Regions from separate parts of the Pseudogulbenkiania sp. AW2-16 genome, predicted to be linked through region 2. Evidence: predicted binding sites of a transcription regulator. Region 2 holds the regulator's gene; the other holds the start of a gene.
The links. Region 2 encodes NrdR, which represses ribonucleotide reductase genes. Its sites were predicted from a motif close to AAANACNATATATNGTNTTT; they were not measured.
Positions count from the first base shown of each region.

Region 1: a site for NrdR is predicted at 1,874-1,893, ahead of ABKF58_RS16235 (ribonucleoside-diphosphate reductase subunit alpha). Genes of this name have one in related genera too.

Region 1 is NZ_CP157668.1:3,332,209-3,335,710, reverse strand. It holds gene ABKF58_RS16235 (ribonucleoside-diphosphate reductase subunit alpha) at 1-1,785, opposite strand, end outside; gene pgeF (peptidoglycan editing factor PgeF) at 2,186-2,929, opposite strand; partial or broken gene rluD (23S rRNA pseudouridine(1911/1915/1917) synthase RluD) at 2,916-3,502, opposite strand, start outside.
Region 2 is NZ_CP157668.1:98,015-101,516, forward strand. It holds gene ribD (bifunctional diaminohydroxyphosphoribosylaminopyrimidine deaminase/5-amino-6-(5-phosphoribosylamino)uracil reductase RibD) at 16-1,110, opposite strand; gene nrdR (transcriptional regulator NrdR) at 1,119-1,574, opposite strand; gene glyA (serine hydroxymethyltransferase) at 1,832-3,082, opposite strand; gene ABKF58_RS00480 (hypothetical protein) at 3,202-3,502, opposite strand, start outside.

The sequences.
Region 1 (3,502 bases), 960 kb from region 2:
CAGGTTGACCGAGCCCAGGTTGCACACGGCGATTTCATCGTCGTTGGTGTTCAGCGTGATCTCGGTGCACAGGTTGGAGCTGTGAACCACGCCCATGTGGCCTTGCGGACTGCGGATGTTGCACGGGTCCTTGAAGGTGATCCACGGGTGGCCGGTTTCAAACAGCATGGTCAGCATCTTGCGCCACAGGCTCAGGGCCGGGATGCGCTTGGACACCTTGATCTCGCCGCGGGCGGCCATGGCTTCGTATTCCTGGTAGCGCTTCTCGAAGGCAGCGCCGACCAGATCGTGCAGGTCCGGGCACTCGGACGGCGACAGCAGCGTCCACTCGGCGCCGTCCATCACGCGCTTCATGAACAGGTCCGGAATCCAGTTGGCGGTGTTCATGTCGTGGGTGCGGCGGCGGTCGTCACCGGTGTTCTTGCGCAGTTCGACGAACTCTTCGATATCGAGGTGCCAGGTTTCCAGGTAGGCGCACACCGCGCCCTTGCGCTTGCCGCCCTGGTTCACCGCCACGGCGGTGTCGTTGACCACCTTCAGGAACGGCACCACGCCTTGCGACTTGCCGTTGGTGCCCTTGATGTGCGAGCCCATGGCGCGCACCGGGGTCCAGTCATTGCCCAGGCCGCCGGCAAACTTGGAGAGCAGGGCGTTTTCCTTGATGCCTTCGTAGATGCCGTCGAGGTCGTCCGCAATGGTGGTCAGGTAGCAGCTGGAGAGCTGGCTGCGGCGCGTGCCGGAGTTGAACAGCGTCGGGGTAGACGACATGAAGTCGAAGCTCGACAGCACGTTGTAGAACTCGATGGCGCGCGCTTCGCGCTCCACCTCGTTCAGCGCCAGACCCATGGCGACGCGCATGTAGAACGCCTGCGGCATCTCGATGCGGGTGCCGTTCACGTGCAGGAAGTAGCGGTCGTACAGGGTCTGCAGGCCAAGGTAGCCGAATTGCAGGTCGCGGCTGGCGTCGAGCGCGGCGCCCAGCTTTTTCAGGTCGTACTCGCCCAGGCGCTCGTCCAGGAGTTCGGCGGCGATGCCCTTCTTGATGGCCTGCGGGAAGTAGTCGACGTAGCACTGGCCCATTTCTTCCTGGCTCACGGCTTCGCCGAGGATTTCCAGGCGGATGTTGTTGAGCAGCAGGCGGGCGGTGACGTAGTCGTAGGCCGGGTCCTGCTCGATCATGGCGCGCGCGGCCAGGATGGAGGACTTGTTCACCTCTTCTTCGCTGACGCCGTCGTAGATGTTCTTCAGCGTTTCGGTGAGGATGGCGTCGACGTCGGTTTCGGCCAGGCCCACGCAGGCCGATTCGATGGTGGCGCGCAGCTTGGCGATATCGAGCGGCAGCTTGGCGCCGTTCTTGCGCACCACGTTGATGGTGATCTGGGTCAGGGCTTCGCCACGGGCGGCGCGCTCGCGCGAGCGCTCTTCACGGTACAGCACGTAGGCGCGGGCCACGTCGTGCTCGCCGGCGCGCATCAGCGACAGCTCCACCTGGTCCTGGATGTCTTCGATGTGGATGGCGCCGCCTTCCGGCTTGCGGCGCATCAGCGCACTCACCACCATCTCGGTCAGTTGGGCGACCTTGTCGCGGATGCTGGCGGAAGTCGCGCCCTGGTGCCCCATGATCGCCAGGAAGGCCTTGGTCATGGCGATGGAAATCTTGACCGGCTCGAACGGTACGACGGCGCCATTGCGACGGATGGTCTTGTACTGGCTGAAGTCGGCTTGCGGTGCGGCGGCTCGGCCGAGCTCGGCGGCAGTTTGCCCTTCAAAGGTGGTCAGTTGCATGGGGCCCTCTTGCTTTGGGTGGTGGATTGTCAGCGGGATGAAACCGCTGTGGACAAGTCTGTTGAAAAGCTGTGTGTTAGCTGTGGGCAAACACTATATGTATTGTTTTACTGCGGAACAGGCCCAAATTCTAGTGGTGAGTGAGCGGCAGAACAAGTCTTGACAGCGCGCTGGAAAACGGAAATCCGCGTGGTTATTGGCTTTGCGGCCCACTTCCCGTTTTCGGTGCTTGCCGTGCTGTTGCGGTGCGGCAGGCTACAAGCCCCGTATTACAAGGAATGGTCCGCTGGCAACAAAACAACACCAGATGGTGTGGGCATGGCGTGTGGCGGCGATGCTACGCCGCAGGCATGAAAAAACCGCCACGGTGGGCGGTTCGTGTCGGTGCCAAACCCGCTGCTCAGGGTTCGATCCAGATCAGGCTCGCCATGCGCCCGGTGGTGCGGTCGCGGCGGTAGGAGAAGAAGCGCTCGCGATCGATCACGGTGCAGAAGTCGCCGCCGTAAACCTCGCTGATGCCGAGTGCCGCCAGCCGCTGTCGTGCCAGCGTGTAGATGTCGGCCAGGAACTTGCCCTCGCCGATGTCGGTGAACACCTGGGCGGCGGCGGGGTCGTGCGCCATGAAGGCAGCACGCACCTCGGCGCCGACTTCGAAGGCATCCGGCCCGATGGCCGGGCCGAGCCAGGCCATGAGGTTGGCCGCCGGTTCGTTCATTGCGCTCACCGTGGCTTCGATCACGCCGTCGCACAGCCCGCGCCAGCCGGCATGGGCGGCACCGACCACGCTGCCGTCACGGCTGGTAAGCAGTACCGGCAGGCAGTCCGCGGTCATGATCACGCATACCGCATCCGGGGTGCGGCTCACGCTGGCATCGGCCTCGGGCGGGGTTTCGGTGACGTCGGCGGCGTTCACCACGCGCGTGCCGTGCACCTGGTTGAGCCAGGCCGGCTCCTCCGGCACGAAGCGGCGCAGCGTCTCGCGGTTGAGGGAAACATGCTCGGGCAGGTCGCCGACGTGGGCGCCGAGGTTGAAGCTGTCGTAGGGCGCTTCGCTGACGCCGCCCTTGCGGGTGGTGATCAGGGTCTTGACCTTGGCCGGTGCCGGCCAGTCGGCCGTCAGCCAGTCGGGGTTAGTCGCGAACATACAGCACCTCGACATCGTAGTCTCCGTCGTCCCAGTCCTCGTCATCCTCGTCGAGGTTGTCGTGCTCGGCCATTTCCTGGGGCTGGCCTTCGTCGCCCAGTACCGCGAGCAGATGCTTCATGTCGTCCGGCAGCTTGGCCTTCCAGGTCATTTCCTGGCCCGTGGCCGGGTGGGTCAGGGTCAGGCTGTAGGCGTGCAGCGCCTCGGCGGCCCAGCGCCTTGACGGCCTCTTCGATCTCGTCCGGCATGGTGTGGCGCGGGTTGCCGTAGAGCGGGTCGCCGGCCAGCGGGTGGCGTGCTTCGCGCATGTGCACGCGAATCTGGTGCGTGCGGCCGGTTTCCAGACGGCACTCGATATACGAGTGACTGGGGAAGGTGGCCAGCACGCGCACGTGGGTGATGGCCTGCTTGCCGCCGAATTTCACCACGGCCATGCGCATGCGGTTGTGCGGATCGCGCCCGATCAGGGTTTCGATCTTGCCGTCGAACGGTACCACGCCGTCCGCGATAGCCCGGTAGATGCGTTTGACGCTGCGCGCCTGCATCTGGCGCACCAGCTCGGTCTGCGCCGGG
Region 2 (3,502 bases):
ACCCGCCACTCACCCTCAGCAGGACGGTATTGCCAACTCCAGTCGCACGTCCTGACCCACCATGCGCAGATCACGGACCACCACATTCCTTTTCCCGGCCAGCGACTCCAGCGCCGGCCAGCCAAACAAACCCTGCGCCGCGTCGCCCAGCAGCGTCGGCGCCAGGTACAGCACGATCTCGTCGACCAGCCCGGCCTGCAGCAAGGCGCCGTTGAGCCCGGCCCCCGCCTCGACCATCAGCTCACCCACGCCTTCCTGCGCCAGGCGCACCAGCAAGGCAGCCAGATCGACCCGGCCGGCGGTATCGCCCAGCGCCCACACCGTCACCCCCTGCTCCAGGTAAGGCTGGTGGCGCGCCGCGTCGGCGACCGCCGTGGCAAGGATGGTTTCGCCGTCGCGGTAGATGCGCGCCCCAGGCGACGTCTGCAACCGGCTATCCACCACCACCCGCCGCGGCTGGCGTGGGGTAAACACCTCGCGCACCGTCAGCTGCGGATCGTCCGCCAGCACCGTCCCGCTGCCGGTCAGGATGGCGCAGGAACGGGCGCGCAGGCGATGCACGTCGCGCCGCGCATCGGGGCCGGTAATCCACTGGCTGGCGCCGTTCAACAAAGCGGTCTTGCCGTCCAGCGAGGCCGCCGCCTTCAGCGTCACCCACGGCCGGCCGCGCTCGGCGCGCGACAAGAAACCCTTGTTGAGGCGCCGCGCCTCGGCCTCCAGCAAGCCCACCGCCACCACGATGCCGGCAGCGCGCAACATGTCCAGGCCACGCCCGGCCACTTCGTGATACGGATCCTGCATCGCCGCCACCACGCGGCCGACACCGGCCTCGATCAGGCCCTTGGCACACGGCGGGGTGCGCCCATAGTGGCTGCACGGCTCCAGCGTCACGTAGGCGGTGGCGCCGCGCGCGAGCTCGCCCGCCATGCGCAGGGCGTGCACCTCGGCATGCGGGGTGCCGGCCGCGATATGCCAGCCCTCGCCCACGACCTCGCCGTCACGCACTACGACACAGCCGACCCGGGGGTTCGGCGTGGTGGTGTACAGGCCTTGTTCGGCCAACCTCAGTGCCTGCGCCATCATGGCGTGGTCAACCGCGGAAAACGTCATGGACTCTCTCACGAGGATTTCTGGATTTCCTTGATCGCCTCGGAAAACTCCGAGACGTCCTGGAAACTGCGATATACCGAGGCAAAACGGATATAGGCTACTTTATCCAGTTTCGCCAACTCATTCATCACCATCTCGCCGATCTGGCGCGAACTGACCTCGCGCTCGCCCAGTTGCAGCAGGCGGTGGCAGATACGGTCGATGGCGTCGTCGACCAGCGCGGTCGGCACCGGGCGCTTGTGCAGCGCACGCAGGAAGCTGGTGCGCACCCGCTCGACATCGAACTCGGAACGATGCCCACCCGACTTCACCACCTGCGGCATGCGCACGTCGGCGGTTTCGAAGGTGGTAAACCGCTTTTCACACGCCAGGCAGCGGCGGCGGCGGCGGATGCTGGTGCCGTCTTCGCTGACGCGTGAATCGATCACCTGGGTGTCGGCGTTGCCGCAAAACGGACATTTCATGATGTGACGACCTGGCTAGTAATAATCCTACGATGGTATCAGCAAAGGTCGGGAGCGTTAACGCCACCGTTTCTGACGCTCGTCAAGAGAGCGCGTCGCCGCGCGGTGCCGCCGTGCCGCTCCACCTCGTTCGGGCCTACTCCAATCGGCCCACCAGGACGAGCACCGGACACCACCGGGCCGCCTTAAACCCCTGCCCGAAAAAACAAAAGCGGCCCGAAGGCCGCTTTCAGTATCACACAGGCGTGACGATGGGCTTACTTGGCCGCGTACACCGGCAGGCGCTGGCACAGCGCCTGGACTTCACCGGCCACGCGCGCGGTCACGGCCTCGTCGTTCGGCGCTTCCAGCACGTCGGCGATCAGGTTGGCCAGCAGCTTGGCTTCCGCCTCGCCGAAGCCGCGGCTGGTCATGGCCGGGGTGCCGATGCGGACGCCGGAGGTCACGAACGGCTTTTCCGGGTCGTTCGGGATGGCGTTCTTGTTGACGGTGATGTGGGCGCGGCCCAGGGCGGCTTCGGCGTCCTTGCCGGTGATGCTCTTGGCACGCAGATCCACCAGGAACACGTGCGACTCGGTCTTGCCCGACACGATGCGCAGACCGCGCTCGATCAGGGTCTCGGCCATCACCTTGGCGTTCTGCTTGACCTGCTGGGCGTAGGCCTTGAACTCCGGCGACGCGGCTTCCTTGAAGGCCACGGCCTTGGCGGCGATGACGTGCATCAGCGGACCGCCCTGCAGGCACGGGAAGATCGCCGAATTCAGCGCCTTCTCGTATTCCGCCTTGGCCAGGATCACGCCGCCGCGCGGACCGCGCAGGGTCTTGTGCGTGGTGGTGGTGACGAAGTCGGCGAACGGCACCGGGCTCGGGTACTCACCGGCGGCCACCAGGCCAGCGTAGTGAGCCATGTCGACGAACAGGTAGGCCCCCACTTCGTCGGCGATCTTGCGGAAACGCGCCCAGTCGATTTCCAGCGCGTAGGCGGAAGCACCGGCCACGATCATCTTCGGCTTGTGTTCGCGCGCCAGACGCTCGACGGCGTCGTAGTCCAGCACTTCGTTCTCGTCCAGGCCGTACGGCACCACGTTGTACAGCTTGCCGGAGATGTTCACCGACGCGCCGTGGGTCAGGTGACCGCCGTGCGCCAGGCTCATGCCGAGGATGGTGTCGCCCGGCTTCAGCACCGACACGTACACCGCCTGGTTGGCCTGCGAGCCGGAGTGCGGCTGCACGTTGGCGTACTCGGCGCCGAACAGCGCCTTGAGGCGGTCGATCGCCAGCTGCTCCACCACGTCGACGTGTTCACAGCCGCCATAGTAGCGCTTGCCCGGGTAGCCTTCGGCGTACTTGTTGGTCAGGACGGAGCCTTGGGCTTCCATCACGGCAGGGCTGACGTAGTTTTCGGAGGCGATCAGTTCGACATGGTCTTCCTGACGGCGGTATTCGGCGTCCATCGCCGCGGACAGTTCCGGATCGTACTTGGCGATCGTCAGATCGGCTGCAAACATCTTTGACTCTTCCAATCAAAGGGTTAATCGAGATGCGCGATTTTACCTCAAATGCGCGGCCCATTGGTATGAGCAATTCGGGACATGAGCATGAATCCGGCTCATGTCCCGAGACATCATTACTGCAGCGTCGAACCCGGCGCCGGGATATCGTCGGCGGTCAGGAACAGCGGAATGCCGTTCTGCTGATCCGGCTGTACCTGCGGCACCACGCGCACGTCGCTCACCCGGCACTCGGCCATCAGTTCGCAGAACTGCGACGCGATCAGCGGCACCGAATCCAGCGGCGACAGCTGCCAGACGAAGCCCTCCCAGTTCTTTTCGTCGCCCGGAGCGGAGATGGTGCAACGCAGCTCGCCATTCTCATGCGCGGACAACACCGCCACCGGCTCCTGCCCCATATCGCGCAGCTTGCGGATC